Regions from separate parts of the Mycobacterium basiliense genome, predicted to be linked through region 1. Evidence: predicted binding sites of a transcription regulator. Region 1 holds the regulator's gene; each other region holds the start of a gene.

Region 1 (9,735 bases):
GACACCGTCGGCTTTGTCCGGCACCTGCCCACCCAGCTGGTGGAGGCATTTCGGTCCACGCTGGAAGAGGTGGTCGAAGCCGACCTGCTGTTGCACGTCATCGACGGGTCGGACCTCAATCCGCTGGCTCAGATCAATGCGGTGCGCCAGGTGATCTCTGAGGTGATGGCCGACCACGGCGCTGATGAACCCGGCGCGCCCGCAGAGCTGCTGGTGGTGAACAAGGTCGACGCCGCCGGCGATCTGGCACTGGCCAAGCTGCGGCACGCGCTGCCCGGCGCGGTATTCGTCTCCGCGCGCACCGGCGACGGCATCGGCGCGCTGCGGCGGCGAATGGCGGAGCTGGTGGCTCCCACCGACACCGCGGTAGACGTGATGATTCCATATGACCGCGGCGACTTGGCGGCCCGCGTGCACGCCGACGGACGAGTCCGGCACGCAGAACACACGCCCGAGGGCACCCGGATCCAAGCCAGGGTGCCCAGCGCGTTGGCTGCTAGCCTGCGCGATTTCGCTACCTCATCCACGACACCGCGCACGTAACGCCTGCCCAGATCGCGCCGTGGCGTGCGATTAGCCCCCGCGGCAGCTGCCTACCAACCGTATGGTTGGTATACCGTGGGCAGCACAGTACTCTTCGCTGGAGGTCAGCCATGGGCAGCACCATCAAGTACGAGCGCACTCTGTTCGAACCCGAGCATGATTTGTTTCGCGAGTCCTACCGCAGTTTTTTGGACCGCCACGTGGCGCCGTATCACGAGGAGTGGGAAAAAGCCAAGATCGTCGACCGCGGGGTGTGGCTCGAGGCCGGCAAACAGGGATTCCTCGGCATGGCGGTGCCCGAGGAATACGGGGGCGGCGGTGACTCGGACTTCCGCTACAACACGATCATCACCGAGGAGACGACCACCGGACGTTATAGCGGCATCGGCTTTGGCCTGCACAACGACATCGTGGCACCGTATCTGCTGTCGCTGGCGAACGAGGAGCAGAAGCAGCGCTGGTTGCCCAAATTTTGTACCGGGGAGCTGATTACGGCGATCGCGATGACCGAGCCGGGTACCGGGAGTGACCTGCAAGGTATCAAGACCCGTGCGGTCAAACACGGTGACCACTATTTACTGAACGGGTCAAAAACGTTCATCACCAACGGAATCAACTCAGACCTTGTGATAGTGGTGGCGCAGACCGATCCGGAGAAGGGCGCGCAAGGTTTTTCGCTGCTCGTGGTGGAACGCGGTATGGCGGGATTCGAACGCGGCCGCCACCTGGACAAGATCGGATTGGATGCGCAGGATACTGCCGAATTGTCGTTCACTGATGTGCAGGTTCCGGTCGAGAACCTGCTGGGTGAAGAGGGCATGGGATTCATCTACTTGATGCAGAACCTGCCGCAGGAACGCATCTCGATCGCGATCATGGCCGCCGCGGGCATGGAGGCCGTGTTGGCGCAGACGCTGCAATACACCAAGGAACGCAAGGCATTTGGTAGGTCGATCGGAAGTTTTCAGAACAGCCGCTTCGTGCTGGCGGAGCTGGCGACCGAGGCCACCGTGGTACGCATCATGGTCGACGAATTCATCGCGTTGCATCTCGAAGGAAAGCTGACCGCGGAGCAGGCTGCGATGGCCAAGTGGTATGCCACCGAAAAGCAGGTCTCCTTGAACGACCGCTGTTTGCAGCTGCACGGTGGATACGGGTACATGCGCGAATACCCGGTCGCTCGAGCCTATCTCGATTCGCGAGTACAGACGATTTACGGTGGCACGACCGAAATCATGAAAGAGATCATCGGTCGCGCCCTGGGGGTTTAGCCGGCGCGGTGGGAGCTGGTGGGGTTCACGGTTTCCCGATGTGCGCAGCGTGGGCCCTGCGTAGCAGCACGGTCAGCTCGTCTTCCTCGGATTGTGTGCGTTGTTTGGTTGCGAGCGCCTCGATCTCACGTTCAGCGGCCAGCAGTTCGCCTAAAATTTTCGCGCGCTCGGCCGGATCCGCTTCGTAATGCAGGTCGAGGTACTCCAGAGCATGCCGGCGTGCCCGGGCAATGGCGTTTTCCCTACGTCCACGCGCCGAGAACAGGGAGACCACGGTTGTGATCAACACGACGCCCACGATCACCAGCAACGACATCGTGGTGCTGATTTCCACGATTTCCACCGGTTTGCCACCATTGATCAATGGAACAATGTTGTGGTGCAATGCTTCCAGCATCAGTTTCACGCCGATGAAGCCGAGAATCGCTGCCAGCCAGTAGGACGGGTAGGGCAGCCGATACAGCAGATTGTCAATCAAGAAGTACAGCTGGCGCAGGCCCAACAGCGAAAACGCGGGTGCCGCGAACACCAGGTAGGCGTCTTGGGTCAGGCCGAACAGCGCTGGCATGGAATCGAATGCGAACAGGACGACACTGGCCCCGACGGCGATCATGACGAGCAGGAGCGGCGTCATGACCCGCGTTTCCGTTGTCCACGATGAACAATCGGTCGCCGTGGTAGTTCTGTGAGGTTCGCAAAACCGGTTGGCCAGCCGGATGGTGAGGTTGTCGGTGTTACGGCCTTCTGCTTCTGCGGGTTTGGCGAGTTGCCGGCCATCACCAGCAGGGCCAGGCCGAATACGCAGAACGCGGCGTTGAAGTTTCGATCAGCGCCGTACCGAGGAGGATGGATCCGCTACGCGCTACGAGCGCAAAGGCGATGCCGAACAACAGCACCTTCTGCTGGGCTACTCGCGGAACCCCAAAGCTGCTGATGAGCACCAGAAAGACAAACAGGTTGTCGACGGACAGGGCATCGTTGCTCAAGTAGCCCGCGAAGTACTCCATGCCCTTGTCGACATTGGTGAACACCACCACCCCGATGCCGAAAACGATGGCAATCCTGACATAGAGCGCGTACCAGCGTGCGCGCCTCGCGCAGCGTTCACGTGCGCATGGCGGACGTGAAAGACGTAGTCGAAGAGCACGACGGCCACGATCAAGACGATCGTGAGAGCCCAGATGAGTTCGGAAACACCCATATCAGCTGGGTTTCTCCTCGCGGCGTCAGTAGGGTTAGGCTCTTCGGCACGGTAACTTAACCACAGTGTGGGCTGCAGTTCGCTTCCTCGCGAAACGGGCTCGGCCTGGCATCATTTCGACATCGGCTGGGTATCCGTTTTCGCAATATTTGCGAATTGGCTTCGCATATGTCATTCGCTAGAGCAAAGTAATGCGAGCCCGGCAACGATGCGGATCGAAGCTGGGGACGGCCCACAGTGGGAGATCCACCAGCTCGCGGGGCGGGCAGGGCATCGGCTGGGAGGCTTGGTGAACGGGCAGAGAGGTCAATTGAGCAGGCTGGTCGGGCGTGCGTTGCTCAGCTTGGCAGCTTCGGCGCTGGCAGTGGGACTGTTGGCGCCCACCGCGTCGGCGTCGCCGATAGGCGACGCCGAGGCGGCGATGATGGACGCGTGGGAGAAGGCCGGCGGGGACACGTCAACGCTGGGCGCCAGGAAGGGTGACGTCTACCCGGTCGGCGACGGGTTCGCGTTGGACTTCGATAGCGGCAAGATGTTTTTCACCCCGGAGACGGGGGCCAAGTTCATGTATGGCCCGATACTGGCCAAATATGAGGAACTGGGCGGCCCAGCGAGCAGCGATCTGGGTTTTCCGACGATCAACGAAGTTCCCGGCCTTGCCGGACCCGACAGTCGGGTGAGCACATTCTCCGCCAGCGACAACCCGGTGATTTTCTGGACGCCCGACCACGGGGCATTCGTCGTGCGCGGGGCGATCAACGCGGCGTGGGACAAGTTGGGTAGCTCGGGCGGTGTTCTGGGCGCCCCGGTAGGGGGCGAAACCTACGACGGCGAGGTCACGTCGCAAAAGTTCACCGGCGGTGAGGTGTCCTGGAACAGGCAGTCTAAGGAGTTCACCACCACCCCGGCGGTGTTGGCCGATCAGCTCAATGGGCTGCAGGTAGCGATCGACCCCGCCGCGGCCATCAACATGGCCTGGCGCGCCGCCGGTGGCGCCGCCGGCCCGCTGGGCGCGAAGAAGGGCGGCCAGTACCCGATTGGCGGCGACGGTATCGCCCAGGATTTCGAGGGTGGGAAGGTGTTCTTCAGCCCGGCCACCGGCGCCAACGCCGTCGAGGGCGAGATTCTGGCGAAATACGAGTCATTGGGTGGCCCGGTCGGCAGCGATCTGGGTTTCCCGATCGCCAACGAGTCCGACGGCGGCATCGAACCCGCGAGCCGGATCGCTACCTTCGCGGCGGCCGACAAGCCGGTGATCTTCTGGACTCCCGACCATGGTGCTTTCGTCGTGCGCGGTGCCATGAAGGCCGCGTGGGACAAGCTCAAGGGTGCGACCGGCAAGTTGGGAGCACCGGTCGCCGACCAGTCCGTTGACGGCGACGTGGTGTCGCAGAAGTTCACCGGCGGCACGATCTCGTGGAACCGCGCGAGCAACGCCTACAGCACCGATCCGGCCAACCTCGCTCCCTTGTTGTCCGGCCTACAGGTGTCCGGGCAGAACCAGCCCAGCACGTCGGCGGCGCCGCCACACGGTAAGAAGTTCACCTGGCATTGGTGGTGGCTGGTGGCCGTGATCCCGGTGCTGTTGTTGGTGGTGCTGCTCGTGGTGGTGGTGTTCGGCCTGCGGCGACGGCGCGGCGGTCAAGAGCCCGTCGCATACGACCATGGGGATCACGGGGACCACGAGGACCATGGGGACCACGAGGACCTCGGCTATGACACCGCTGATCGCCGCTGGCCGCACGACGAGATCGATTTCGGCACCGAACACTTCCCTCCCGACGACCGTCAGCAGCCGGAATATGCCGCGCCCGATGCGGGCCTGGCGTCGCGGGTCAGCTGGCCGCGCGGCGCGGGATTCACCGCCCCTGACGATGACTTCGGCCCGGACAGCGGGGCATACGCTGGCGATCTGCTGGCCGGCTCCGATGAGGACTTCGAACCGGAATTCGAACAATTTGAACGCGAGGACGAAGACCCCGATGCGGTAGACACCACGCCGACGCCCGTCGTGACGCCGGCCGATCTCCTGGAAGCCCCGCTTCCCGAGGCCGTTGCGCCTGAGGCCGCGGCCACGGAAGCATTCGATGTTCCAGAAACCTATCGTCCGGTTGTGCCCGAAACCGCGGTTCCCGAAATTGCGGTCGCGGAAAGCGAGGTTCGGGAGACTTCCGTTCCGGATCTCACGTTCCCCGATGTATACCCGGATGACTACCCGGCGAGCGTGGACCCCGCCGAGGAACTCCAGCCCGAGGCGGACGATCGATCGGAAGCGGATACGGCGACTCACCCGCCGCGAATTGGGCGCCATGCCGCCGCCGAGCCGGAAGACTATGAGTCCGACGAGGTGTCCGTGTCAGGGGCGGAAGGGGCCCCCAGGGTGACGGCGGAAGCGGCTTCCGCGCCGCCCGTTGCGGTGGGGCAAGAGCAGGCAGCACGGCCGACGATCCACATGCCGCTTGACCACGACCCGTACCAGGCGCCGGATGGATATCCGATCAAGGCCAGTGCCCGCTTTGGCCTGTACTACACGCCCAGCAGCGCGCTGTACTACGACACGCTCGCCGAAATTTGGTTCACCAGCGAAGAGGCCGCCCAGGCCAACGGTTTCATCAAGGCGGACTAGGCGGCATGCCGCCCACGGCGTGGGGTCATCGGCGCTATATCTTGCGGATCACCGTCACGACCTTGCCGAGCACCACTGCGTCATTGCCCGGGATCGGATCGAAGGCCGGGTTGTGCGGCATCAGCCATACCTGACCACCGGCGCGTTTGAAGGTCTTCACGGTGGCTTCTCCGTCGATCATTGCCGCCACGATGTCGCCATTGTCGGCGACATTCTGCTGGCGCACGACGACCCAGTCGCCGTCGCAGATCGCGGCCTCGACCATGGAATCGCCGACGACCTTGAGCAGAAACAGCGTGCCCTCGCCGACGAGCTCACGGGGTAGCGGGAACACGTCTTCGACGGCTTCCTCGGCGAGGATCGGGCCGCCGGCCGCGATACGTCCAAGCACCGGGACGAAGGTGGGCTCGGGCAGGGCGTCGGAGCCGGCGATTTCGGTGACCGGCGCGCCTGTCGCGGCGTCGTCGGCTCCCCGCACGTCGACAGCTCGCGGACGATTCGGATCGCGGCGCAAATAGCCCTTGCGTTCGAGCGTGCGCAATTGGTGAGCCACCGAGGACGTCGACGTCAAGCCGACGGCATCGCCGATCTCCCGGATGCTTGGCGGGTATCCACGGGTGGTGACCGAGGCGCGGATGACATTGAGGATGGTGCGCTGTCGCTCGGTAAGGGTCGGGTCCAGGGGATGCGATCGTTCGGCCGCGCCGGCGGCGCCGCCGCCGACCAGGGTGTCGTTGCTGTCGCTCATGGCACTGAATGTAGCGGCATGTCCCTTGAGAATCAAACATGTGTTCGACCAGTGTGTCGCGCAGCCGGCTCCGCCCGCCGGAAGCGTCTGAGCTCTCGAATTACAAAGGTGTAACTCTGTGGATGCTCGGGTATGCCGAGGCGTATGGCAGCGGGTTGCCGACCGCGGATCTTGTCGGTGGCTTGGTCTAGCGTTTTGCTCGCGCGACACGCTTCGATCAAATGTTCGGTAATCGAACAGATGGGCGAGTATGGTGTCGAACACACGAGCGACAAACCGCCAGCCGGAGGAGCGAAGATGACCGTCATGCAGGCACCGCTAGATTCGCCAGTTTCGCTAGTCTCGCCGCGCACCCGTTGCGCGCGGAGGCCGATCCGGGAGCCGCTTGCGGCCCGCAGCGGGCCGGCCTACCCGAGACGGCGGCCGGTGCCGGCCCGGCCGGTTGGCGCACCGCTGCACTACCGGGGCACCGGCGTGACGATGTCACTGGTTGGGCATCGCAAACGCCCGGTCAGCGCGGCGACGACGGTCGGCCTGGCCCTGGCGGCCTCGATGATTACCCTCTGGCTAGGTTTGATGGCGCAGTTCGGCGATATGTTCAACGGAGCAACCGGCGATTCGTCCGCAGATGTGCCCGACCGTCTTGCCGTCGTGCGGGTGGAGGCCGGGGAATCGTTGCAGGACGTGGCGGCTCGGGTGGCACCGGACGCTCCGGTTCGTCAGGTGGTCGAACGTATCCGCGAACTCAATGCCCTGGTTTCGACGCCGGCCGCCGGGCAGACGCTGATCGCCCCGATCGGCTGACAGGCTCATGGGTTACGGCGAAAATCGCTCCGCGGCAATGTTTTGCGGTTTCCGAGGTGTCGAGCGCGCGTGGATGGTGACGGCATTGGCAGTGCGAGGCGGCGCGCAGGTACTCTCGGAGAGGTCTGCGATATCCGGATATCAGGACGGCGAAGGAGCTTTTATGCACTGTCCGTTCTGTCGGCATCCCGATTCCCGGGTGATTGACTCGCGTGAAACCGATGAAGGCCAAGCCATTCGGCGGCGCCGGTCCTGCCCCGAGTGCGGGCGACGATTCACCACCGTGGAGACTGCGGTCTTGGCCGTGGTCAAGCGTAGCGGCGTCTCAGAGCCGTTCAGTCGGGAAAAGGTCATCAGCGGGGTGCGCCGGGCGTGTCAGGGGCGACAGGTCGACGACGATGCACTCAACGTGCTCGCTCAGCAGGTTGAGGACACCGTTCGCGCCGCGGGTTCGCCGGAGGTCCCGAGTCACGAGGTGGGTCTGGCAATACTGGGGCCGCTGCGTGAACTCGACGAGGTGGCCTACCTACGGTTCGCGTCGGTGTATCGGTCCTTTTCGTCGGCCGAGGACTTCGAGCGTGAGATCGAGACGCTGCGCGCGCACCGCCAGGTGCCGACCTCGAGCTGACCGGCTCCATGCCTTCCGACCTGCATCCTGATCTCACGGTGTTGGCGCCGCTGTTGGGTACCTGGGCGGGATCGGGCGTGGGGGAGTACCCGACGATTCAGCCGTTCGAGTACCTCGAAGAGGTCGTGTTTTCCCATGTCGGCAAGCCTTTTCTAGCATACGGGCAAAAAACCCGGTCGGTCGCCGATGGGAAGCCGTTGCACGCCGAGACCGGCTATCTTCGCGTGCCGCGTCCCGGTCGCGTCGAGTTGGTGCTTGCCCATCCGAGCGGCATCACCGAAATCGAGGTGGGCACCTATTCGGTGAGTCGGGGCGTCATCGAAATCGAGTTGGTCACAACGACGGTCGGCTTGACCCCCACCGCGAAAGAGGTAGCCGCGCTGAGTCGTTCCTTCCGCATCGCCGGCGACGAGCTCTCGTATTCGTTGCGAATGGGAGCTGTCGGACAACCCCTGCAGCACCACCTCTCCGCTGCCTTACGCCGAATGGCGTGACCATCCAGCAATCAGTTGTCTTGTGTCACACCGTCTTTGACCACCCGTCCAGTAACCGCGACCCAGCCTTCGGGGCTCCAGGTGGTTTGCAGCACAGATCCCTTGCCCTGGGTGATGGTGAGGTCGCGGCTGAGGTAGTCGGTAATTCGCATTGCGGCAGAACCGGTCGCCTCGTCTTCCGAGACTCCCAGATTTGCGACAAACACCCGGGCTCGAAGCGACCCGGCGGATTCGTCGATCCAGGTCCACAGGTAATACGCGGCGTCGTCGGAATAGTCCGAGGGGCTAGCGGCCGCCAGCGCATCGAGTGAGTCGAGCTCACAGATCGCGAATTCGGGCGCCCACTCCGCGCGGGCGCTGATCGTGGTGTGGTCGTCCGCATAGCTCACCTGTACCAGACCGGCCGGCACCTGCAGGGTGTTGATCGGCAGTCCCTGTTCGCGCAACCACCAGGACACGCCTACGGTCGGATGGCCGGCGAACGGGATGTCGGTGCGGGGTGTGTAGATGGTGGCGTGCGCGGTGTGTGCGCCGGCACTGGGGAGATCGACGAATATGGTTTCGCTATAGCCCAATTGGGTTGCCAGGTGCTGGCGATCTCGCGGCTCGACCTGGCTGGCATCAACCACGCCCAGTGGATTGCCGAAGTTTCCGTTTGAATCGGTGAAAACCCGCAACACCGTGACCTCGATGCCCATGGCCCGACTGTACGACGCCGGGCGAACTGGCCGCGGGCGGGCCCTCTAGGTGGCGCTGCGTTCGTCAGAACCCATGGCGCTGAGCACGGCGACACGTGTGTCGTGCGGGCCCGAGACGGTGCCTTCTCCACCGCCGTTGCGGAGCAACTCCCGCAGGGCGGACTGATCATATTCGGGGGGCTCGGTGGTGTCGATGAAGTGCTCGACAAGGTCGATGAAGCGGGCGGCGTCGTCGTGAAACGGGAAATGGCCGGAGCTCTCAAAGATTTCCAACTGGGAACCGGGCATTGCGGCGTGAGCCATTAAGGCGTGTCGGACGGGGACGACAACGTCCCGGCCGCCCCAGATGATCAGCACCGGGATGGCCTGGGTCAAATAACATCGGTCCAGCATGGTGACGATCTGCCCGCGCCAGTCCACTACCGCCCGCAGGGTGCGGGTGAACGCCGAGGAGGCCGTCGGCTCCGGCAAGTCGTCTAGGATCCGTAAGACATTGGGGATGTCTTGTCCGATTGCGGTTGAGCCCAGTGCCAGGCCCACCACGCGCCCAAGCAACTGCACCGTGGGCAGCACCATGGGTAACCGCAACAATGCCAGCGCTTCGGCGCCCATCGGCAATGAGGCCAACCGGAACACGACGTTGACGTCCTTGGTGACACCGCCGGCGCCGACCAAAACCAGCCGATCGACCAGGTGGGGGAATTGGTAGGCGAATTGCATCG
Region 2 (9,735 bases), 120 kb from region 1:
ATAGGCAGCTGGTGTCGTTGTTCGGGGCCGGCGGTGCCGGCGGTGCTGGTGGGGCCGGTGCGGACGGGGCTTCGGGGACCGCGGGGCCGGCCGGGATGACCGGACAAATCGGCGGTTTCGGTGGGGCCGGTGGGGCCGGCGGCGCCGGCGGTGCCGACCAGGCGTTGATTGGCGGGGCCGGGGGCGCCGGCGGGGCCGGCGGCTTGGGCGGAGTCGGCGGGTGGGGCGGCAACGGCGGCGACGCCACGGGCTTTGGCACGACCGGAGGCGACGGCGCAATGGGCGGCACCGGCGGCGGTGCCGGGGCCAGTGGGGCCGGCGGCGCCGCCACAACGCCATTCAATTTCCTGGCGACCGCCGGTGCCGACGGCAGCACCGGCACCGGCGGCACCGGCGGTCTTGGCGGCGACGGAGGAGCCGGCAGCGTCGGCACGACCGGCATCGACGGCACCTCGCCGACCACGGGCGGCCCAGGCGGCGACGGCGGGACCGGCGGCGCCGGCGGCGCCGGCGGCGCGGGCGTCGGCGGGGTCGGCGGCGGTGCCGGCGGCAACGGCGGCATCGGCGGCAATGGCGGTGCCGGTGGTCAGGGCGGCATCAACACCGGTACTGGCGGCACCGCCAGCGCGAGCGGCGGTACCGGCGGCAACGGCGGTGCCGGCGGGAACGGAGGGGCACCCGGGACCGCCAACGCCACCGGTGGCCAGGGCGGCCAAGGCGGTACCGGCGGCAACGGTGGCTACGGCGGCCAAAACAGCTCCGGCATCGCAACGGCCCTCGGGTACGGCGGCGGCGGCGGGGGCGGAGGCGCGGGTGGCCACGGCGGCAACGGCGGAGGCAACGGTGCCCTCGGCGGCCAGGGCGGCACCGGCGGCACCGGCGGTACCGGCGGCGCCGCGTCGAGTAGCAACGCCGGCCCGACCCCCGATGCCGGTAGTGCCAGCGGAGGTACCGGCGGCGGAGGCGGCAGCGGCGGCAGTGCCTCCGGCGCGGACGGTGGCACCGGCGGCGGGGGCGGCGGAGGTGGCGCGGGGGCGGCGGCCGCGAAAGGGGCCGTCGGCGGAGGCGGAGGCGGAGGCGGTGCCGCCGGCGGTCCCGGCGGCACCGCAGGAAACGGTGGCTCCGGAGGTAACGCCATAGCCTTCAACGGCGCCGCCGCCTTCACCAGCGCCGTCGGCGGCACCGGAGGCGTCGGGGCCCCGGCGGGCACCGGCGGCGGCGGGGGCGGGGGCGGCCTAGCGTCCGCATTCGGCATTGACGGTGGCAGCGGCGGCAATGGAGCCAACGGCGGCGCCGGAGGAACCGGCACCACATCCGGCGGCGCGGGCGGCGATGGCGCCAAGGGCGGCTCCGGCGGCTTCGGCGGCAATGCCTTCCAAGCAGCCGCCAGCGCCGCGGGCGGCGCCGGACAGTCCGGCTAGCACCCGGATCTACGACGCCGACCGAACGGCTGCGGGCACCATTTCATCTCGCTGGGATCGAAGCCCGACTGCAGGTCGATCTATACGCCGGCGCGGCGTCGGCGGAACGGGTGGAACGATAGGCCGTGATGCTCGGTCGCGGCCTCGCTCTCCTCGGTTTCCTGCGGTACGCCCTCGTCCTTTGACCGAGGCTCTTCCTCACGCTCCTCGGACGCCGGGTTTGTGGTGGCTGACTCTGCTGTTTCATCCGCCTCGGACGCGTCGGACGCCTCGGCCGCGGGCACCGCGTAGGCGGGTTCCTCCGCGGGCTGCGTTACCGGCTGGACATCGCGCGCCAGCCGCGCCACCAGCCGCGACAAGACTGCTCCGGCCAGGAACACGATCACCACACCCAAGCCCGAAAAATACGAGACCTCGATCAGGGCGCGTTTGAGATTCGGGACCGCAACCGGGTCGCCAACCGAGCCGATCCGCAACAACGGGGCGAACGACCCGCCGACCACAAACCATGCACCGGCCAGGCCGGCTAACCAGCCGCCAAATACCGCACTGGCGCGGTTCTTGGAAATGATCAACAGCAGGCCGGCGACCGCGGTGACGGTCCCCGGCAACACCTCGAGCCAGCCTCGGGCAGCGGTCCAAGCGTGGCCAGGGGTGTAGCCGAAATCGAAGCTGGGCCCGACGAACGGGATCAGCGCTCCCCAAGCTCCCAGGACCACCAGAAGTATCCCGGTCACCGCTCCTCGAGAGCGTGGCATGCGTAGCCTGGCTGGGCGATCTTCTGTGTGCATCATCGCAATCTCCTCTTCAGATACCTTCTCGGGTACCCGAACAGGCAGACGATGTAACGCCCGTCTCAGGGCTCGCCAGCATGCGGCTACGACAGCAGCCCGAACCCAAGCAGGACAAGGGCGATCACCGGGAACAAGCCCTGCGTCACCGCGGCCCGCGCCTTGTCGGGCGCCGAGATCACCAATACGACCGCCGCCGCGGCCATCGGCCCGACACCGGCAAAGATGAGCGCGGCTCCGATTCCCCTGTACCCCATGGCCACCGCGGCGACGCCCAAGCCGCCGACAATCGCCAGGAACAGGTTGTAGAAGCCCTGATTGAACGCCAACAATTTGGTGGTCTCGGCCTCCTCGGGTGTGGTGCCAAAGGTCGCGCGGGTGCGGGGCGACGTCCAAGTCAGCGATTCCATGATGAAGATGTAGACGTGGAGCAGCGCAGCCAACCCGGCGAATACCAACGCGGCGGTGATCATCGCATCCTCCTATTCGAAGAGCCCTGGCTGACTGAGCCCGCCGGCCCCGGCCGGCGCAGTCATCCCTAGGTGAGTCCAGGCCAGCGCGGTCGCCACCCGGCCGCGCGGGGTCCGGGCCACCATACCGGCGCGTACCAGGAACGGCTCGCACACTTCCTCCACCGTGGCCGCTTCCTCCCCCACCGCCACCGCCAGCGTCGAAACCCCGACCGGACCACCGCCGAAGCTGCGGGTCAGCGCCGACAACACCGCGCGGTCCAGCCGATCCAGGCCCAGCTCGTCGACGTCATAGACCTCTAGCGCGGATTTCGCGACGTCGCGCGTGATAACGCCGTCGGCACGTACTTCGGCAAAGTCCCGGACCCGGCGCAGCAACCGGTTGGCGATCCGCGGTGTCCCCCGCGAGCGGCGCGCGATCTCCGCGCCCGCCTCGGCGCCCAGCTCGATGCCCAAAATCCCGGCCGAGCGGGCCAACACCCGCTCTAGCTCGGTGGGCTCGTAGAAATCCATGTGCGCGGTGAAACCGAACCGGTCACGCAGCGGGCCGGTCAGCGCACCGGATCGAGTGGTCGCGCCGACCAGGGTGAAGGGCGCCACTTCCAGCGGGATCGAGGTGGCCCCCGGGCCCTTGCCGACGACCACGTCGACGCGGAAATCCTCCATCGCCAGATAAAGCATTTCCTCGGCGGGCCGGGCGATGCGATGGATCTCGTCGATGAACAGCACGTCATGCTCAACCAGGTTCGACAGCATGGCGGCCAGATCACCCGCGCGTTCCAGGGCCGGACCCGACGTCACCCGCAGCGACGACCCCAGTTCGGCGGCGATGATCATGGCCAGCGACGTCTTACCGAGGCCGGGCGGGCCGGACAGCAGAATGTGATCCGGCGTGCCGCCGCGATTTTTGGCTCCCTCGATGACCAGCTGCAGCTGTTCGCGTACCCGGGGCTGGCCGATGAACTCGCGCAACGAGCGGGGCCGCAGGCTGACGTCGATGTCACCCTCGCCGACGGTCAGCGCCGGCGAGACGTCACGGTCCGCAGGATCGTCCGAATCCATCGGTTCAGCGGGCCTTTCCCAGCAGCGATAGCGCGGCCCGCAGCGCGCTGGACGTAGTCGCGTCCTGGTCTGCGGCCAATACCTTGTCGGTTGCCTCCTCCGCCTGCTTCGCGGCAAAACCGAGGCCGACGAGCGCCTCGACCACGGGGCTGCGCACCGCACGGCCGTTGACGGCAGGGGCCCCCGCCGTCGCGGACTCGCCGGCCGGCCCCACCTTGTCGCGCAGTTCCAGCACCATCCGCTCGGCGCTGCGCTTGCCGATGCCGGGCACCCGAGTCAGCGCGGCGACGTCGCCGTCGGCCAGCGCCTGCCGCAGTGCCGGCGCGTCGTGTACGGCCAGCGTTGCCATCGCCAGCCGGGGACCGACGCCCGACACCGACAACAACGTCGAAAATAGGTCGCGGGTTTCGCCATCATGAAACCCGTACAGCGTCATCGAATCCTCACGCACGATCATCGCGGTCACCAGCCGGGCCTGGGTGCCCTGCCGCAACGTCGCCAGCGTCGCCGGGGTCGCGTTCACCCGGTAGCCGACGCCGGCGGCCTCGATCACCACGTGATCAAGCGCGACCGCGAGCACCTCACCGCTTACCGAGGCGATCATCGTGCGGCCTTCAACTTCGCCGCGTAGTTGCGCCGCTGCCGCTCGGCCAAGGCCTCAGCCTTGGCCATCCGGGCGATCATCGGCGCCCGCCAACAGTGGCAGATCGCCAGGGCCAGCGCGTCGGCAGCGTCGGCGGGTGTCGGTTTGCTTTGCAGCGCAAGGATTCTGGTAACCATCGCGGTGACTTGCGCCTTGTCGGCGGCACCATTGCCGGTGACCGCCGCTTTGACCTCGGTGGGGGTATGGAAGTGCACGTCGATACCGCGTTTGGCCGCGGCCAGCGCAATCACGCCGCCGGCCTGCGCAGTACCCATCACCGTGGTCACATTCACCTGGGAGAACACCCGCTCGATGGCCAGCACATCCGGGTGATGCGTGTCCAGCCAGTGCTCGACGGCATCGCTGATGGCCAGCAATCGCTCCGACACGGCGTGACCCGAGGGCGTGCGCACCACGTCGACGTCCAGCGCGGTCAGTTGGCGACCACGCCCATTTTCGACCAACGACAGCCCGCACCGCGTCAACCCGGGGTCGACACCCATCACCCGCACCACATGCTCCCAGTCCATCAACATCGGGGCCCGAACAGCTGTTCGATAGCCTAGCGGCTGGGCCCGACATTCGCGGGCAGGACACGCGGGCGCAGCGCAACGCCGCTGGCACATCGCCAACGGGTAGCCCTCGGCGACTCCCTAAGCGCGACTCCTCAAAGGCGGTCTCATACCCGAACCATCAGGTATGACGTGTCCCCCCGCCGGTGCCACCGTCACCGCCGATGCCGCCGGTCCCGCCGAGCTGACCCGAGCTGACGTCGCCGAATCGGATCCCGCTGCCAGTGCCGCCGCCCCCGGCAACGTGGTTAGAAACGCCGCCGCCGCCGGCCCCGCCCGTGCCGCTGTCGCCACCGTTGCCCCCAACGTTGCCGCCGCCACCGTTGCCACCGCTACCGGCCTTACCGCCGGTGCCGCCCGCCCCGTTGCCTGCGCTGTCACCAACGCCGGCACCACCGTTGCCGCCGTTGCCGCCGGTGCCGCCGAAACCGCCTTGGCTGAAGCTTCCCGGGAGCACGGTGTGACCGTTGCCGCCCTTGCCACCGCCACCGCCGTTCCCGCCGTTAACCCCCTCCCCGCCGTTCCCGCCGGCTCCGCCGTCGCCACCGATCCGTGACTCCACCGTGCTGCCGGCTCCGCCGGTGCCGCCATTTCCGCCGGCCCCACCGGCGCCCCCGTCACCTCGGATGCCGTCCGCGCCGTCGGTGCCCGTGCTGGAACCGGTACCGCCGTCGCCGTGCACCCCGGCCGCACCGGCGGCGCCACCGTTGCCGCCATTCCCGCCGTTACCGACGGGGGTGGAACCGAAAGTCTGATCGCCGTCGGCGCCCTTGCCGCCGCCGCCGCCGTTGCCGCCAGCGCCGCTGTTGCCGCCGTCGCCGCCGGCGCCGCCCGCACCGTCCTGGCCCGCCAACGCGGCGCCTCCTGACCCTCCGTTACCGCCGTGCCCGCCTTGGCCGCCGGCGCCGCCTTGGCCGCCGGCCTTGCCGTTGGCAAGGAGTGGCGTTTGGATTCCGTCGGTGCCTTGAAGGCCGTCACCGCCCTTGCCGCCGTCGCCGCCGCCACCACCGGCCCCGCCCTGGCCACCGTCACCATGCAACGCGCCGGCCCTGCCGCCGCGGCCACCGTTGCCGCCGTCACCGCCGTTGTGTCCCATAGCGCCGTCGGGTGAACCGAACTCCCCATTGGCGCCGACGCCGCCGACCGCTCCCGTCCCGCCGTTGCCGCCTTGGCCGCCGTTGCCGACCAGCCCACCGTCGCCGCCGTTGCCGCCGTCCCTGCCGTTGCCGTCGCTGGTGAACACGCCGTCGGCGCCCTTGCCGCCGGCGCCCCCGTCGCCGCCGTCCATCGCCATGGCACCCTGCGCACCGGTCAGGCCGGCAGTGGAGCCGCTGCCGCCCTGCCCACCTCCTCCGGCCTGGCCGGGGTTGCCACCGTTGCCACCGTTGCCACCGATCCCATCGTTGACCGCGGGGTTACCGGCGCCGCCCCTGCCGCCGCTCCCGCCCTTGCCGCTGTCGCCACCCTGGCCGCCGTCGCCACCAGCGCCCTGGGTGCCCGACGCGGCCAACGCGGCCCCGCCTGCGCCGCCGTTGCCGCCTTGACCGCCCCCACCACCGGTACCGCCCATCCCGCCGTCGCTGCCCGCTTGCCCGTTGCCACCCTTACCGCCCTCGCCGCCGGTACCGCCGTCACCGCCCGCGCCACCGCCGCCGCCATTGCCGGCCAGCGCTCCGCCCTTGCCACCGATTCCGCCCGCGCCACCGTTGCCGCCACCGAAGCCATCCTGTCCGCCGGCACCCACGCCAGCGCCCGCGGAACCGTTGGCGCCGTCCGCGCCGCTGCCGCCGCGGCCACCATTGCCGCCGTTGCCCACCAGCCCTCCGTCGCCGCCGTTGCCACCCCGCGCACCCTCGCCACCCGGCGCCGTGGCGGCCGCGCCGGCACCGCCGTCGCCACCATGACCTCCGCTAGTGACGGTGGCGCCGTTGGCACCGTGCGAACCCAGGAGCGCGGACCCGCCAGCCCCTCCGGCACCGGGGTCGCCACCGTTGCCGCCGTTGCCGCCGGCGCCACCGTTGACGCTGAGGTCGCCGCCGCCACCACCACCGCCATTGCCGGGCGTCCCGCCCGCGCCACCATTGCCACCCGCAGCGAACAGGCCAGTGGCGCGCCCACCCGCACCACCGGTTCCACCGTTGCCACCGTCACCGCCGCGCATCCCGGCGGCGACGTCAGGACCGGTGAGACCGTTACCGCCGGCGCCACCAGCGCCCCCGTTGCCGGCGTTGCCGGCCAACAGGCCGCCGATGCCACCATTTCCGCCGGCACCACCATCGCCACCGACCCCGATCGCGCTGATGCCACCGTCCCCGCCGACACCGCCGACCCCGCCCGCACCGAGCACCCAAGCATTGCCGCCAGCACCGCCGGCACCGCCGGACACGGCGCCGTTGCCACCGCCCCCGCCGACACCACCGCCGCCGATCAGCCCGCTACCGCCGCCATCACCGCCGGACCCGCCGGAACCAAACGACCCGCCGACACCCCCGTGCCCGCCGGCCCCGCCGGCGCCATACAGGAATCCACCGTTTCCGGCGGCCCCGCCGGCACCCCCACCGAATTCGCCAGACCCGCCGGCCCCGCCGTCTCCGCCGGCACCGAGCAGCCCGCCCGCCCCGCCCGACCCACCGGACCCGCCGTTCAGGGCGCCCGCCGCGCCCGCGCCACCGTGGCCGGCATTGCCGAACCATCCCGCGTTACCGCCGACACCGCCGGACCCGCCGTCATCGCCCGATCCGCCGACCCCGCCAGCCCCGCCGCTGCCGAACAGCCCGCCCTGGCCGCCGACGCCTCCGGAACCACCACCGAAGCCGCCCGATCCGCCGGCACCACCAACCCCACCGTTGCCGAACAGCAACCCGCCAGCCCCGCCGGCCCCACCGGCGCCCGCACTGACAAACCCCGACCCGCCGGTCCCGCCGGCCCCACCACTGCCGAACAGCCCCGCGGCTCCGCCGGCCCCGCCGGCCCCACCGGTGGTACCCGACAGATTGTCTACGCCGGAGCCGCCATTACCGCCGTTACCGATCAAGATCCCACCGGCCCCACCGGCTTGCCCGGTGCCCGCGGCCCCATCAGCGCCGTTGCCGATCAGCGGACGACCGAAGAGCGCCTGCGTGGGCGCGTTGATCAGACCCAGCAGATCCTGCTCAAACGTCGCCAGGGGGGAGACATTTGCCGCCTCCGCGGCCATATATGCGCCGGCGCCTCCGGTCAAGGTCTGCACGAACCGGCTGTGAAATGCCGACGCCTGTGCACTCAATTCCTGATATTCCCGGGCGTGCGCGCCAAACAATGCCGCAATCGCCTTGGACACCTCGTCTTCGGCGGCAACCAAGATCTCGGTGGTTGGAAATGCCGCGGCGGCATTGGCCGCACTCACAAGCGACCCAATACCCGCCAAGTCCGCTGCCGAAGCCACCATAAAGTCCGGCACCGCGAGAAACGACATCCCGTACCTCCGATCGATCCGAGACCGCGCCGCGTCCTCGGGCTCACAGGGTTCAATCCGACAGGTATCTATCTGCGTGCCCGGATAACCCCTGGTCAAGGGCACAATCCCCAGAACGCGGCCGGGTCGATGAGGCAAATTGCACACTCGCCCTGGTGGCGCTGAAGCACCGAAGTCCTGCCGGCCTGGGACCTTGGGCCTCTGCCCTTGATCGCGGCCCTTGTCCGACTCGCCGCTGGTACGTCCCAGGATCGGTGGTCACGCTCCTATACCCTGAGCGCCGAGCAAACGCGAAAGAGTGACGATATGCAGCGGCTCGGACGAGAAATATTGCGTCGTATATTTCTGGGCGGAACCGTCTGCGCTAATGTCACGCGCTCCCCAGTGCCGCAGCCGCCATCTCTAGTGCCGGTTATCCCGGGCGGTCGGCAACGATCGAATTGCCGCGCTAAGGAATAGCGTTGGGATCGAACTCAGTCGACGGGCTTTCGCGCCGCGAATTTCTGGCCAAGGCGACCGCGCTGAGTGCCGCTGCCTGTCAATTGAATTGGGCGGGCCCGGTGATTGAGAAAGCCTACGCTGCCGGCCCGTGCTCCGGGCACCTGACCGACATCGAGCACGTCGTGCTGATCATGCAGGAGAATCGCTCATTCGACCATTATTTCGGCACGCTGTCCGGGATCGACGGGTTCGACACCGCCTCGCCGCTATTTCAGCAAAGGGGCTGGAATCCGCAGACACAGGCGCTTGACCCTGCCGGGATCACCATCCCGTACCGCTTCGACACCACCCGAGGCCCCCTGCTCAACGGCGAATGCGTCAACGACCCCGACCATCAGTGGATCGCGCAACACCTGTCATGGAACAACGGCGCCAACGACAACTGGCTGCCGGCGCGCGCCGGAACCGCTCCGCAGGCCAACATCGGTGTGGTGATGGGCTATTACCAACGCGACGATCTGCCCATTCACTACCTGCTTGCCGACACGTTCACGGTCTGCGACAACTACCACTGCTCGCTCATCGGTGGGACCTTGCCCAACCGGCTGTATTGGGTGAGTGCGTCCGTTGACCCCGCTGGCGCCCAGGGTGGGCCCCAACTGGTTAATCCGGACATTCCCCGGATCGGCCGGTTCAGCTGGACAACCATGGCCGAGAACCTCAGCGCGGGCGGGATCAGCTGGAAGGTATACGAATCAAAAACCCTGGGGAGGGTTATCGATTCGCTCGCTGGCTACGGAGCCATCATGGCGAACTTCAAGCAGTCGCAAAACCCGAGGTCGGATTTGGCTCGCTATGGGATCGCGCCGTTTTACCCCACG
Region 3 (9,735 bases), 930 kb from region 1:
ATGCGGCCACGTTGATGCCGAACATCGAGACCAAGGCACCCGCGATGACGATCGTCCGGAAAGCGTCGTTTCCGATGGCCGCCGCCAGTCGTACCGTGCCGCTGGACGAGACAACCTTGTCCGATCCCAGCAACATTGCGACCACGACGGCGAGGATGTAGACCGCCCCGACTGCGAGGATTGCCAGCGGTATGGCTCGGGGCAGGTTGCGGTCCGGTTCGTGCATTTCCTCGGCAGCGTTAGCGATCGATTCGAAGCCCATGAATGCATACAACGCGACAATGGTGGCCAGTATCAGACTCGAGCCGGTGCTCTGCCCCATCCCTACAATCCCGAGAAGTGAAAATGTGGCGCGCTGGTACACGCCTGGTGAGGCCGAGGAGCCGTAATTGTTCACATGCTGCGTGACGATAATCCAAATTCCGCCGGCGATGAACATCGACAGGGCAAATATCTTCCCCGATGTCGACGTGCCGTTGGCCCATTTAATTATCCGGTTGCCGAACAAGTTTATTACTAACAGTACCGCGATAAAGATGAGAAACGTCAGTGTCTTGACGCTGAAAAGTTCGGTGTCTTCGGCCCAGTTTTTGCCGGGAAAGAGGACCCGCAGCAGCGTCGCGACAAAGAGGGAGGCCAGCACACCCCAGGCGATCGAGGCGGTGATCGCGTGGGTGACACCGACGTAGATGCCGATGCGCTGACCGAATGCGGCGGTCGTGTAGGCATAGGACGCGCCGTTTGTCCGGACATACCTGGCCGCCGTGGCGAACACCATGGCCATGAGGCCGGCGAAAAGGCCGGCGAGAACGTAGGCGATTGGGGCAAGCGGTCCGGCGAGCTTGATCACCGCACCGGGCGTCAGGAAAATGCCGGCACCGATTATGGAATTGATTCCGAGCATGACAATGCTCCAGAAACCGAGCTTGCTGATCGCGCACCGTCCTGTCTGTAGGTTGCTGACCTCACCAAGGATGTAACACCGAAGCGTCAAAGGTGACACATGGTACGCCACGTCGGTTGCCGGTGCGATCTTTCTCACTCTGAGCGCGGGTACCGACACCGAGCTGGTGCTCGACGATGCGGCGGTGGAGTGCGTCTCTTAGCGCCGCTATGCTCCGTTGCTTCCGTGGGAACCTGTTGGTCCCACCAGCGCCGAGTATTGCCCGTCTCTCGCCCGCCGGTTTCATACGCGGGCAGACATTATCCCGATTCCGGTGGTGCGTTGCCATACTGTGCACGCTGTCGTGCGCAGTCGCCGGAGCGTGGTGGGCTAGTTGACCCGGTCCTTACCGAGTTGGCGGGCCAGCCGCTCGGTGAACTCGGCAACGCGCGCGGGGCTGTCCAAGGCGTACCGCGCGGCGGTAGCACGATCGCCGTCATCGTCGTGTCGCACCACAATGGGAATTCCGTCGGATCGCACGGCGTCGAACGCGTCCTCGTCGGTGATGTCGTCGCCGAGGTAGAACGGCACCAGCGGCCGTGCGTCCGCATCATGCAGGTGATCGATCACCCAGCGCAGCGTCCTTCCTTTGTCCCAGTCGAGATCCGGGCGGAGTTCGATCACTTCGCGGCCGGTGGTCACCCGGAGCGAAGCGCGCTGGCCCGCCGTGCGCACCGCTGCGGCAACCTGGCCGACCCAATCGCGGGCGGCATTGCGGTAGTGAACTGCGACTCCAAACCGTTTGTGCTCCACGACAACACCGGGCATTGCTGCGAGCTGCGCGCGCAACTGGTCAGCCGCCTGCGCGAGCACCGGTATCGCCGCCGCGGCCGTGTCGTTTTGATGATGTGTGCCATCGGGTGCGGTCAGTTCGAAACCATGGCTGCCGGCATACCAGATCCCGGGCATGCCAAGTCGCTTCGTCACATCGGCCAGGTCGCGGCCGCTGAGCACCGCGACCGGGCAGCGTGTGGCCAAATCGCGCAAGGCCTCGAGCGCGCCGGCGACGGGTCTGGCCGAATCGGGGTCATCGACGATCTCCGAGAGGGTGCCGTCGAAGTCGAAGAACACCGCGGGCCTGCCGGCGCCAAGGATCTCGCCCTGAGCGAGGGCCCCCAGCGCATCGGGAAGCTCGGACATTCGCCGGTCTCCGGTGCGCACCCGGACCCGGCTCAATTCCGAGACCACGGTGTCCGCGCCGCGGCGACGCAATGCGTCGCCGTCTCCGGTCCGGTCCACACCGATCACGAGCGCGAATCCGCTGGCGCGCGCGCCTGCGACGCCCGCCGCGTCGGCGGCGATCACGACGCACCTGCCCGGTCGCACCCCCAGCCGGTCGGCCGCGCCGATCAGTGCGTCCTGCTGGTCGCCGCCACCGGGCGAATAGACACCGGCGTACACGCGTGCCTCCCGTAGCCGCTGGACCAGGGCGTCAGTGAATGGCAGCGCGGCGTCCAGCAGGACGGCATCGTGGTGGCGCGGGTCGACGGTGACCGACATCGTCCCACCTTCTCATGGTGGCCAATGCGGCCCAGGTTGGGTTCAGCGTCGCGCTCGTACCGGGAAAGCGGACGGTCGGCGCCGGTGTCCGGTGCCGGCAACGGGACGGGATGAACGCTTGCGAGCATCCTGGCGGAACAACAGGACCGAATCCTGGCTGAGCGCGACCAGGCGCGCCATTCCGCGTTCGATGCCGGCGGCCAGCTGCACCATCTCGGGTGCGGCGTCGTAGGCGCCGGTGATGCCGAAGACCAGCTCATCGCCGTAGCTCAGCACCGCGACTCCGGTGCTGAGCTGTGGCGCGGTCGGCGGGATGGGGAGCACCTGGTCCATCCGTTGACCCATGAGTCGCAATCGGTGGCGCGGACCCGGTGCATCGGTGGCCAGCGTCACGACGCCGCGCTGGGGCAGCCGCGCCAGTGCTTGAAGTGCCCTGGCGCACAACGTAAAAGGCAGGTATTCCGATAGGCCCGCGGATCTTGACTGGTGGCCGGGCGGGGCCGGGTTCAATTGGCGGTGCACCGTCCGCAGCCGCCCGATTGGGTCGTCGTGTTCGACGGGCAGATACGGCAGCGCGGCCGAGAGTCGACTGTCGGCCGGTTCCAGGGTGGGCAAGGAGTCCGCGCGGGGTTGTTCGCCGCGCTGCAGCAGAACCGTCCGAAAGCCTTCGCTGATGGCCGCCAGCGCAACATCGTTGGCCGACACGCCGAACTTGCGGCAGGCGCGGTCGACGTCGGCGATCGAAACGTGCACCGTGGTGTAACGCCGCATGGTGATCCGCGGGCCGCTCGACGACGGCCACGCTGCGGGCCAGGTAACGGCGCGGGCGGCGGCCTTGACGACGTTTGTGGTGACAGCGGCCGCGGCGCCGAGGGCGGCGGGAGCCTGCCACATGGCGTCGGTCCAACTGGGTCGCTCGGGTTGTGACGCCGAGACCTGCTTAACCGCAACGTGATTCGCGAACGACGTGTGGTCGGCGTCGTCGCAGAGCCGGGTGAGAATGTGAGCCGCCGAGATGCCGTCCGCCATGCAGTGATGAAGCTTCAGCAAGATCGCCCACCGGTTGCTCTTCAGGCCCTCGATGATCCAGCACTCCCACAGCGGGCGGTCCAGGTCGAGCGGGCGCTCGAGCGCGTTGGCAATCGCCTGGAACAGTTCCGCCTCATCGCCGGGCCTGGGGAGTGCCACCCGCTGTATGTGCTGGGCGAGATCGAACTCCGGATGATCTCTCCAATCCGTCCGCAGCACCTGGGCGTGCCGGGGTATTGATTGCAGCCGTTCGGCCAGCAGTGCTTTGAGCTGGTCGGAATTCGGGGCGGTGCCGTTGACGACGGCAACCGCGCCGAACGCCAGGCCCGCGTGCCATTCGGGAACCGGAGCCTTGAGGAAGCCAGTGTCCAGTGTCATCAATTGTGGCATCACAAGTCCCCGCCCATCTTTTGTGAATTAGTACCAGTGTCCGTCCGGAATCCTCGCCGCGATAGGGCTGCCAGGTTAAGAATGTGTTTTCCTGTTAAAGATGTGTTTAACAGCAGCGATACGCCACCGGGTTGTGCTGTTCGCAAACTCTTTCCGGGGGGTTCACGCGCCGTCTGCGTAGTGGTTCCCAAACCCCTCGCTATTCGAACACAAGTTCGATAACCTGTCGATATGGGCTGGGGCAACGGGCCGCCGAGCTGGGCGGAAATGGAGCGGGTGCTAGACGGCAAGCCGCGCCATGCCGGTACGCCGGATGGAGCCGGCTCGGCAGTCGAAACTGAGTGGGATGGCCCGTTGTCACGCAAGCGTGGGACCTATGCGCCCCAGCCGGGTGACAGCCGGGCCACCTCATCGGTTGCGTCGTCCGTGGCATATGCCGAGCTGCACGCGCATTCGGCCTACAGCTTTCTCGATGGCGCCAGCACGCCCGAGGAGTTGGTCGAGGAAGCCGCCCGGCTGGATTTGCGTGCCCTGGCGCTAACCGACCATAACGGCCTGTATGGGGCGGTACGGTTCGCCGAAGCGGCCCGCGAGCTCGGCGTCGATACCGTATTCGGCGCCGAGCTGTCCCTGGGAATTGCGGCCCGCACCGAGCAACCCGATCCACCCGGCCCCCATCTGTTGGTGCTGGCCCGTGGCCCGGAAGGGTACCGGCGGCTATCCCGGCAACTGGCCGCCGCTCATCTGGCCGGAGGCGAGAAGGGCAAGCTGAGCTATAACCTCGATGCGCTGACCGAGGCGGCGGGCGGGCACTGGCACATACTGACGGGATGCCGGAAAGGGCATGTGCGCCAAGCGCTTTCTCAAGGCGGACCGGATGCGGCGCAGCGTGCACTGGCCGACTTGGTGGACCGATTCACCGCCGGCCGGGTCAGCATCGAGGTGACCCATCACGGTCACCCGGTCGACGACGAACACAACGCGGTGCTAGCCGGTCTGGCGCCGCGCTTTGGTGTCGGCGTCGTCGCCACTACCGGGGCCCATTTCGCCCACCCCGCCCGCAGTCGGTTGGCCATGGCGATGGGGGCGATCCGGGCCCGGCAATCCCTGGACTCGGCCGCCGGATGGCTGGCCCCGCTAGGTGGTTGCCATCTGCGATCCGGCGAGGAGATGGCCCGGCTGTTCGCGCAGCGGCCCGAGGTGGTAACCGCCGCTGCCGAGCTTGGTGAACAGTGCGCATTCGGGTTGGCGCTCATCGCGCCGCAGTTGCCGCCGTTCGATGTACCCGATGGGCATAGCGAGGACAGCTGGCTGCGCTCGTTGGTGATGGCGGGCGCCCGTGACCGCTACGGACCTGCCGAACGGTCGCCGAGGGCCTATCTCCAGATCGAACATGAGCTGAAAGTTATTGCACAACTGAGATTTCCAGGATATTTCCTGGTGGTGCACGACATCACCCAGTTTTGCCGACGCAACGACATCTTGTGCCAGGGTAGGGGATCGGCGGCCAACTCCGCCGTGTGTTATGCCCTCGGTGTCACCGCCGTTGACCCGATAGCCAACGAGTTACTGTTCGAGCGCTTTTTGTCGCCCGCCCGCGATGGGCCACCCGACATCGACATCGACATCGAGTCGGATCAGCGCGAAAAGGTCATCCAGTATGTCTACGACAAATACGGCCGCGACTATGCCGCTCAAGTCGCCAACGTCATCACTTACCGCGGGCGCAGCGCGGTGCGCGACATGGCTCGCGCCCTGGGCTTCTCCCAGGGCCAGCAGGACGCATGGGGTAAGCAGATAAGTCACTGGAATGGTCAGGCCGCCGATGTTGAGGGCATCCCTGAGCAGGTGATCGACCTGGCGAACCAGATCCGCAACCTGCCACGGCATATGGGTATTCATTCCGGCGGCATGGTGATCTGCGACCGTCCGATTGCCGACGTGTGTCCGGTGGAATGGGCGCGCATGGAGAATCGCAGCGTCTTGCAGTGGGACAAAGATGACTGTGCGGCAATCGGTTTGGTGAAGTTCGATCTGCTCGGGCTGGGCATGCTTTCGGCGCTGCATTACGCCATAGACCTGGTGGCCGAGCACAAGGGCATCGAGGTAGACCTGGCCCGGCTAGACCTCGCCGAACCGGCGGTGTACGAAATGCTGGCGCGCGCCGACTCCGTCGGCGTGTTCCAGGTGGAGTCCCGCGCGCAGATGGCCACCCTGCCCAGGCTGCGGCCTCGGGTGTTCTACGACTTGGTGGTGGAGGTCGCGCTGATCCGGCCCGGGCCCATCCAGGGCGGGTCGGTGCACCCCTACATCCGGCGGCGCAACGGCATCGACCCGGTCGTCTACGAACATCCCTCCATGGAGTCGGCATTACACAAGACCTTGGGAGTTCCGCTTTTCCAGGAGCAGTTGATGCAGCTCGCGGTCGACTGCGCCGGTTTTTCCGCCGCCGAGGCCGACCAGCTGCGGCGCGCCATGGGATCCAAACGCTCCACCGAACGTATGCGACGGCTGCGCGGCCGGTTCTACGACGGCATGCGCGCGTTGCACGGTGCCGACGACGAGGTGATCGACCGGATCTACGAAAAGCTGGAAGCCTTCGCCAATTTCGGCTTCCCCGAAAGCCATGCCCTGTCCTTTGCGTCGCTGGTGTTCTACTCGTCGTGGTTCAAGCTGCACCATCCCGCCGCGTTTTGCGCGGCGCTGCTGCGAGCCCAGCCGATGGGTTTCTATTCGCCCCAGTCGTTGGTGGCCGATGCGCGTCGGCACGGTGTGGTGGTGCGAGGACCCGATGTCAATGCCAGCCTGGCGCACGCCACGTTGGAAGATTCTGGGAATGCCGTTCGTTTGGGTCTAGGTGCTGTCCGCCATATCGGTGACGACCTCGCCGAGAAGCTGGTCAAAGAACGAAACACCAACGGAGCGTTCAGCTCCCTGCTGGAGCTGACCTCCCGAGTGCAGCTTTCGGTGCCGCAGACCGAAGCGCTGGCGACGGCCGGAGCGCTGAGCTGCTTTGAGATATCGCGGAGAGAGGCGCTGTGGGCGGCCGGGGCCGCGGCCACCCAGCGACCGGACCGGTTACCCGGGGTGGGTTCGTCCTCGAACATCCCGTCGCTGCCGGGAATGAGCGAGCTAGAGCTGGCCGCGGCAGACGTGTGGGCCACCGGAATCTCCCCGGACAGCTACCCGACGCAGTTTCTGCGAGCGGATCTGGACGCTATGGGGGTAGTGCCCGCGGACGCGCTACTCGGTGTGCCCGACGGCGCCCGGGTGCTGATTGCCGGTGCGGTGACTCACCGGCAGCGGCCCGCGACGGCACAAGGGGTGACATTCATCAACCTCGAGGACGAGACCGGGATGGTCAATGTGCTCTGTACCCCGGGGGTGTGGGCGCGACACCGCAAGCTGGCGCATACCGCCCCGGCGCTGCTGATTCGCGGCCAGGTGCAAAACGCCAGCGGCGCAGTCACCGTCGTGGCCGAGCGGATGGGGCGCATCAACCTCACGGTGGGTTCCCGTTCGCGCGACTTCCGCTGAGGAGGAAGACTGAGAGCCTTGAGTTGTCCGAGGAGGGTGAGGAGCAACGATGTCGGAAAAAGTCTGGTTTCTTACCGGCGCATCGCGTGGGTTCGGGCTCGAGATCGCCCGCGCGATCCTGAGTCGGGGGGATCGGGTGGTCGCCACCGCGCGGCGCGCGGACCAGCTCCGCACCCACCTTCCCGACGCGGATGGCAGCATGCTTGCCGTCGACCTCGACGTCACCAACGCCGAACAGGTAACAAGGGCAGTCCAGGCGGCGGTCGACGCTTTCGGCCGGATCGATGTGGTGGTCAACAACGCCGGGCGCGGGCTGCTCGGGGCCGTTGAGGAGGCATCCGACGCTGCGATTCGAGCGGTGTACGAAGTCAACGTGTTTGGCACCTTGACCGTGCTCCGGGGCGTGCTGCCCATAATGCGTGGCCAACGCGCCGGCCATGTCATCAACATCAGTTCGGTGGGGGGATTGCTCGGCTCGGCCGGCTGGGGGATCTACAACTCCACCAAATTCGCCATGGAAGGGTTCAGCGAAGCGCTGGCCAAGGAGCTCGCGCCGTTGGGCATCTGGGTGACGATTGTTGAGCCGGGCTACTTCCGAACCGACTTCCTCGATGTGTCCAGCTTGGGCACCGAAGAAACCGTGATCGCGGACTACGAGCCCACCGCCGGCGCGATGCGCGCCCATGCCCTCGACGTCAACCACGCTCAGCCCGGCGATCCGGTCAAGGCCGCCGCGGCCATCGTTGACATCGCGTCGGCCACCGAGCCGCCGGTGCATCTGCTGCTGGGCACCGATTGCGTTGCGGCGGTGGAGGAAAAGATTCAGCAACTGACTTCCGACATCAACTCCTGGCGGGACGTGTCCGTTTCGACCGATCACGACTAACGATGGCCACCGCGGCAGCCGGGTCACCGGCATCTCTTGAGCCCGTTCGACGCTCAGGGACCTGAATCCAGGCCGGGTAGCCTCCACTCATGGCCCTCAACCTGTCCGTCGACGAAGTCCTGACCACCACCCGCTCGGTCCGCAAACGACTCGATTTCGACCAGCCGGTGCCGCGCGAAGTCCTCATGCAATGCCTCGATCTGGCATTGCAGGCGCCCACCGGCTCCAACTCGCAGGGCTGGCAGTGGGTGTTTGTCGAGGACGCGGACAAGAAGAAAGCGATCGCCGAGGTCTACCTGGCGAATGCGCGCGGCTACCTCAGCTCACCGGCACCCGAGTACCCCGATGGCGACACCCGCGGTGAGCGGATGGGCAAGATCAGAGATTCCGCGAGCTATCTTGCCGAGCACATGCACGAGGTGCCAGTGCTGATGGTGCCCTGCATCCAGGGCCGGGAAGACAAGTCGCCACTGGGCGGGGTGTCCTTCTGGGCCTCGCTGTTTCCAGCGGTGTGGAGCTTTTGTCTGGCGCTGCGCTCGCGCGGATTGGGCTCGTGCTGGACAACCCTGCATCTGCTCGACGATGGCGAACAACAGGTGGCCGAGATACTCGGGATTCCCTACGAGGAGTACAGCCAGGGCGGGCTGTTCCCGATTGCCTACACCAAAGGCACCGATTTCCGGCCGGCCAAACGGCTGCCCGCCGAAAGCGTGACGCACTGGAACAGCTGGTAGGCGACGCCTCGTCAGCCCGCGCTGCCGTCGTTGCCGCGGGTACCGTCGAAGGCGGCGCCACCGAGGCCGTCGGCGCCGCGGTTGCCGTCGGCCCCCTGACCACCACCGGTGCCGGGGTCACCTCCGGTGCCCAAGGAGCCGTGCAGGCCCCCGCCACCACCGGTGCCACCGGCGCCACCATTGCCGGTTGCGCCCGGCAGACCGCCGAGCATTCCGCCGCGTCCCCCGCCACCGCCCTGACCCCCGTTGCCGCCGTCGCCGCCCCCGCCGCCATGACCGGCGTCGCCACCCACACCGCCGTCACCGCCGAAGGCCGCTATCGAACTTGTAGCGTTGCCGCCATGGGCGCCGGCGACGCCGGAGCCGCCTGAACCACCGGCGCCGCCCATGCCTCCGATACCGCCCTGACCACCGGCTCCGCCGTTGCCGATCAGCCACCCCCCATCACCCCCGCTGCCGCCGTCGCCGGCATTGCCACCAGCGCCGCCATGGCCACCGTTGCCACCGGCGCCACCGTTGCCGCCGTTGCCGCCGTACGCCCCGTACAAGGTGGAGGCGGCGCTGTCGTTGTTGGAGCCGGTAAAGCCGGCGGCGCCACCGGTACCGCCGATGTCGCCGCTGCCGCCGGCGCCGCCGTCACCGCCGGCGCCACCGGCGCCGCCGTCGCCGACAAGCCATCCGCCGCGACCGCCCGCGCCGCCGGCGCCGCCCGCGCT

The links. Region 1 encodes LexA, which represses DNA repair genes until DNA is damaged. Its sites were predicted from a motif close to CGAACANNTGTTCG; they were not measured.
Region 2: ruvC (crossover junction endodeoxyribonuclease RuvC) is a predicted target of LexA. The motif match lies at 4,931-4,944, and genes of this name have one in related genera.
Region 3: MB901379_RS04970 (error-prone DNA polymerase) is a predicted target of LexA. The motif match lies at 4,067-4,080, and genes of this name have one in related genera.

The regions. Positions count from the first base shown of each region.
Region 1 is NZ_LR130759.1:2,043,491-2,053,225, forward strand. It holds gene hflX (GTPase HflX) at 1-543, shown strand, start outside; gene MB901379_RS08705 (acyl-CoA dehydrogenase family protein) at 654-1,814, shown strand; partial or broken gene MB901379_RS08710 (TerC/Alx family metal homeostasis membrane protein) at 1,840-3,015, opposite strand; gene MB901379_RS08720 (LGFP repeat-containing protein) at 3,305-5,641, shown strand; gene lexA (transcriptional repressor LexA) at 5,676-6,389, opposite strand; gene MB901379_RS08730 (hypothetical protein) at 6,696-7,193, shown strand; gene nrdR (transcriptional regulator NrdR) at 7,357-7,821, shown strand; gene MB901379_RS08740 (peroxynitrite isomerase) at 7,830-8,315, shown strand; gene MB901379_RS08745 (PhzF family phenazine biosynthesis protein) at 8,327-9,013, opposite strand; gene MB901379_RS08750 (alpha/beta fold hydrolase) at 9,059-9,735, opposite strand, start outside.
Region 2 is NZ_LR130759.1:2,164,745-2,174,479, reverse strand. It holds gene MB901379_RS25000 (PE family protein) at 1-1,421, shown strand, start outside; gene MB901379_RS09375 (hypothetical protein) at 1,502-2,215, opposite strand; gene MB901379_RS09370 (DUF1304 domain-containing protein) at 2,299-2,685, opposite strand; gene ruvB (Holliday junction branch migration DNA helicase RuvB) at 2,695-3,744, opposite strand; gene ruvA (Holliday junction branch migration protein RuvA) at 3,749-4,348, opposite strand; gene ruvC (crossover junction endodeoxyribonuclease RuvC) at 4,345-4,899, opposite strand; gene MB901379_RS09350 (PE family protein) at 5,081-8,413, opposite strand; gene MB901379_RS09345 (phospholipase C) at 8,875-9,735, shown strand, end outside.
Region 3 is NZ_LR130759.1:1,113,229-1,122,963, forward strand. It holds gene MB901379_RS04955 (APC family permease) at 1-976, opposite strand, end outside; gene otsB (trehalose-phosphatase) at 1,274-2,443, opposite strand; gene MB901379_RS04965 (wax ester/triacylglycerol synthase family O-acyltransferase) at 2,486-3,862, opposite strand; gene MB901379_RS04970 (error-prone DNA polymerase) at 4,094-7,399, shown strand; gene MB901379_RS04975 (oxidoreductase) at 7,449-8,285, shown strand; gene MB901379_RS04980 (nitroreductase family protein) at 8,375-9,019, shown strand; gene MB901379_RS04985 (PE family protein) at 9,031-9,735, opposite strand, start outside.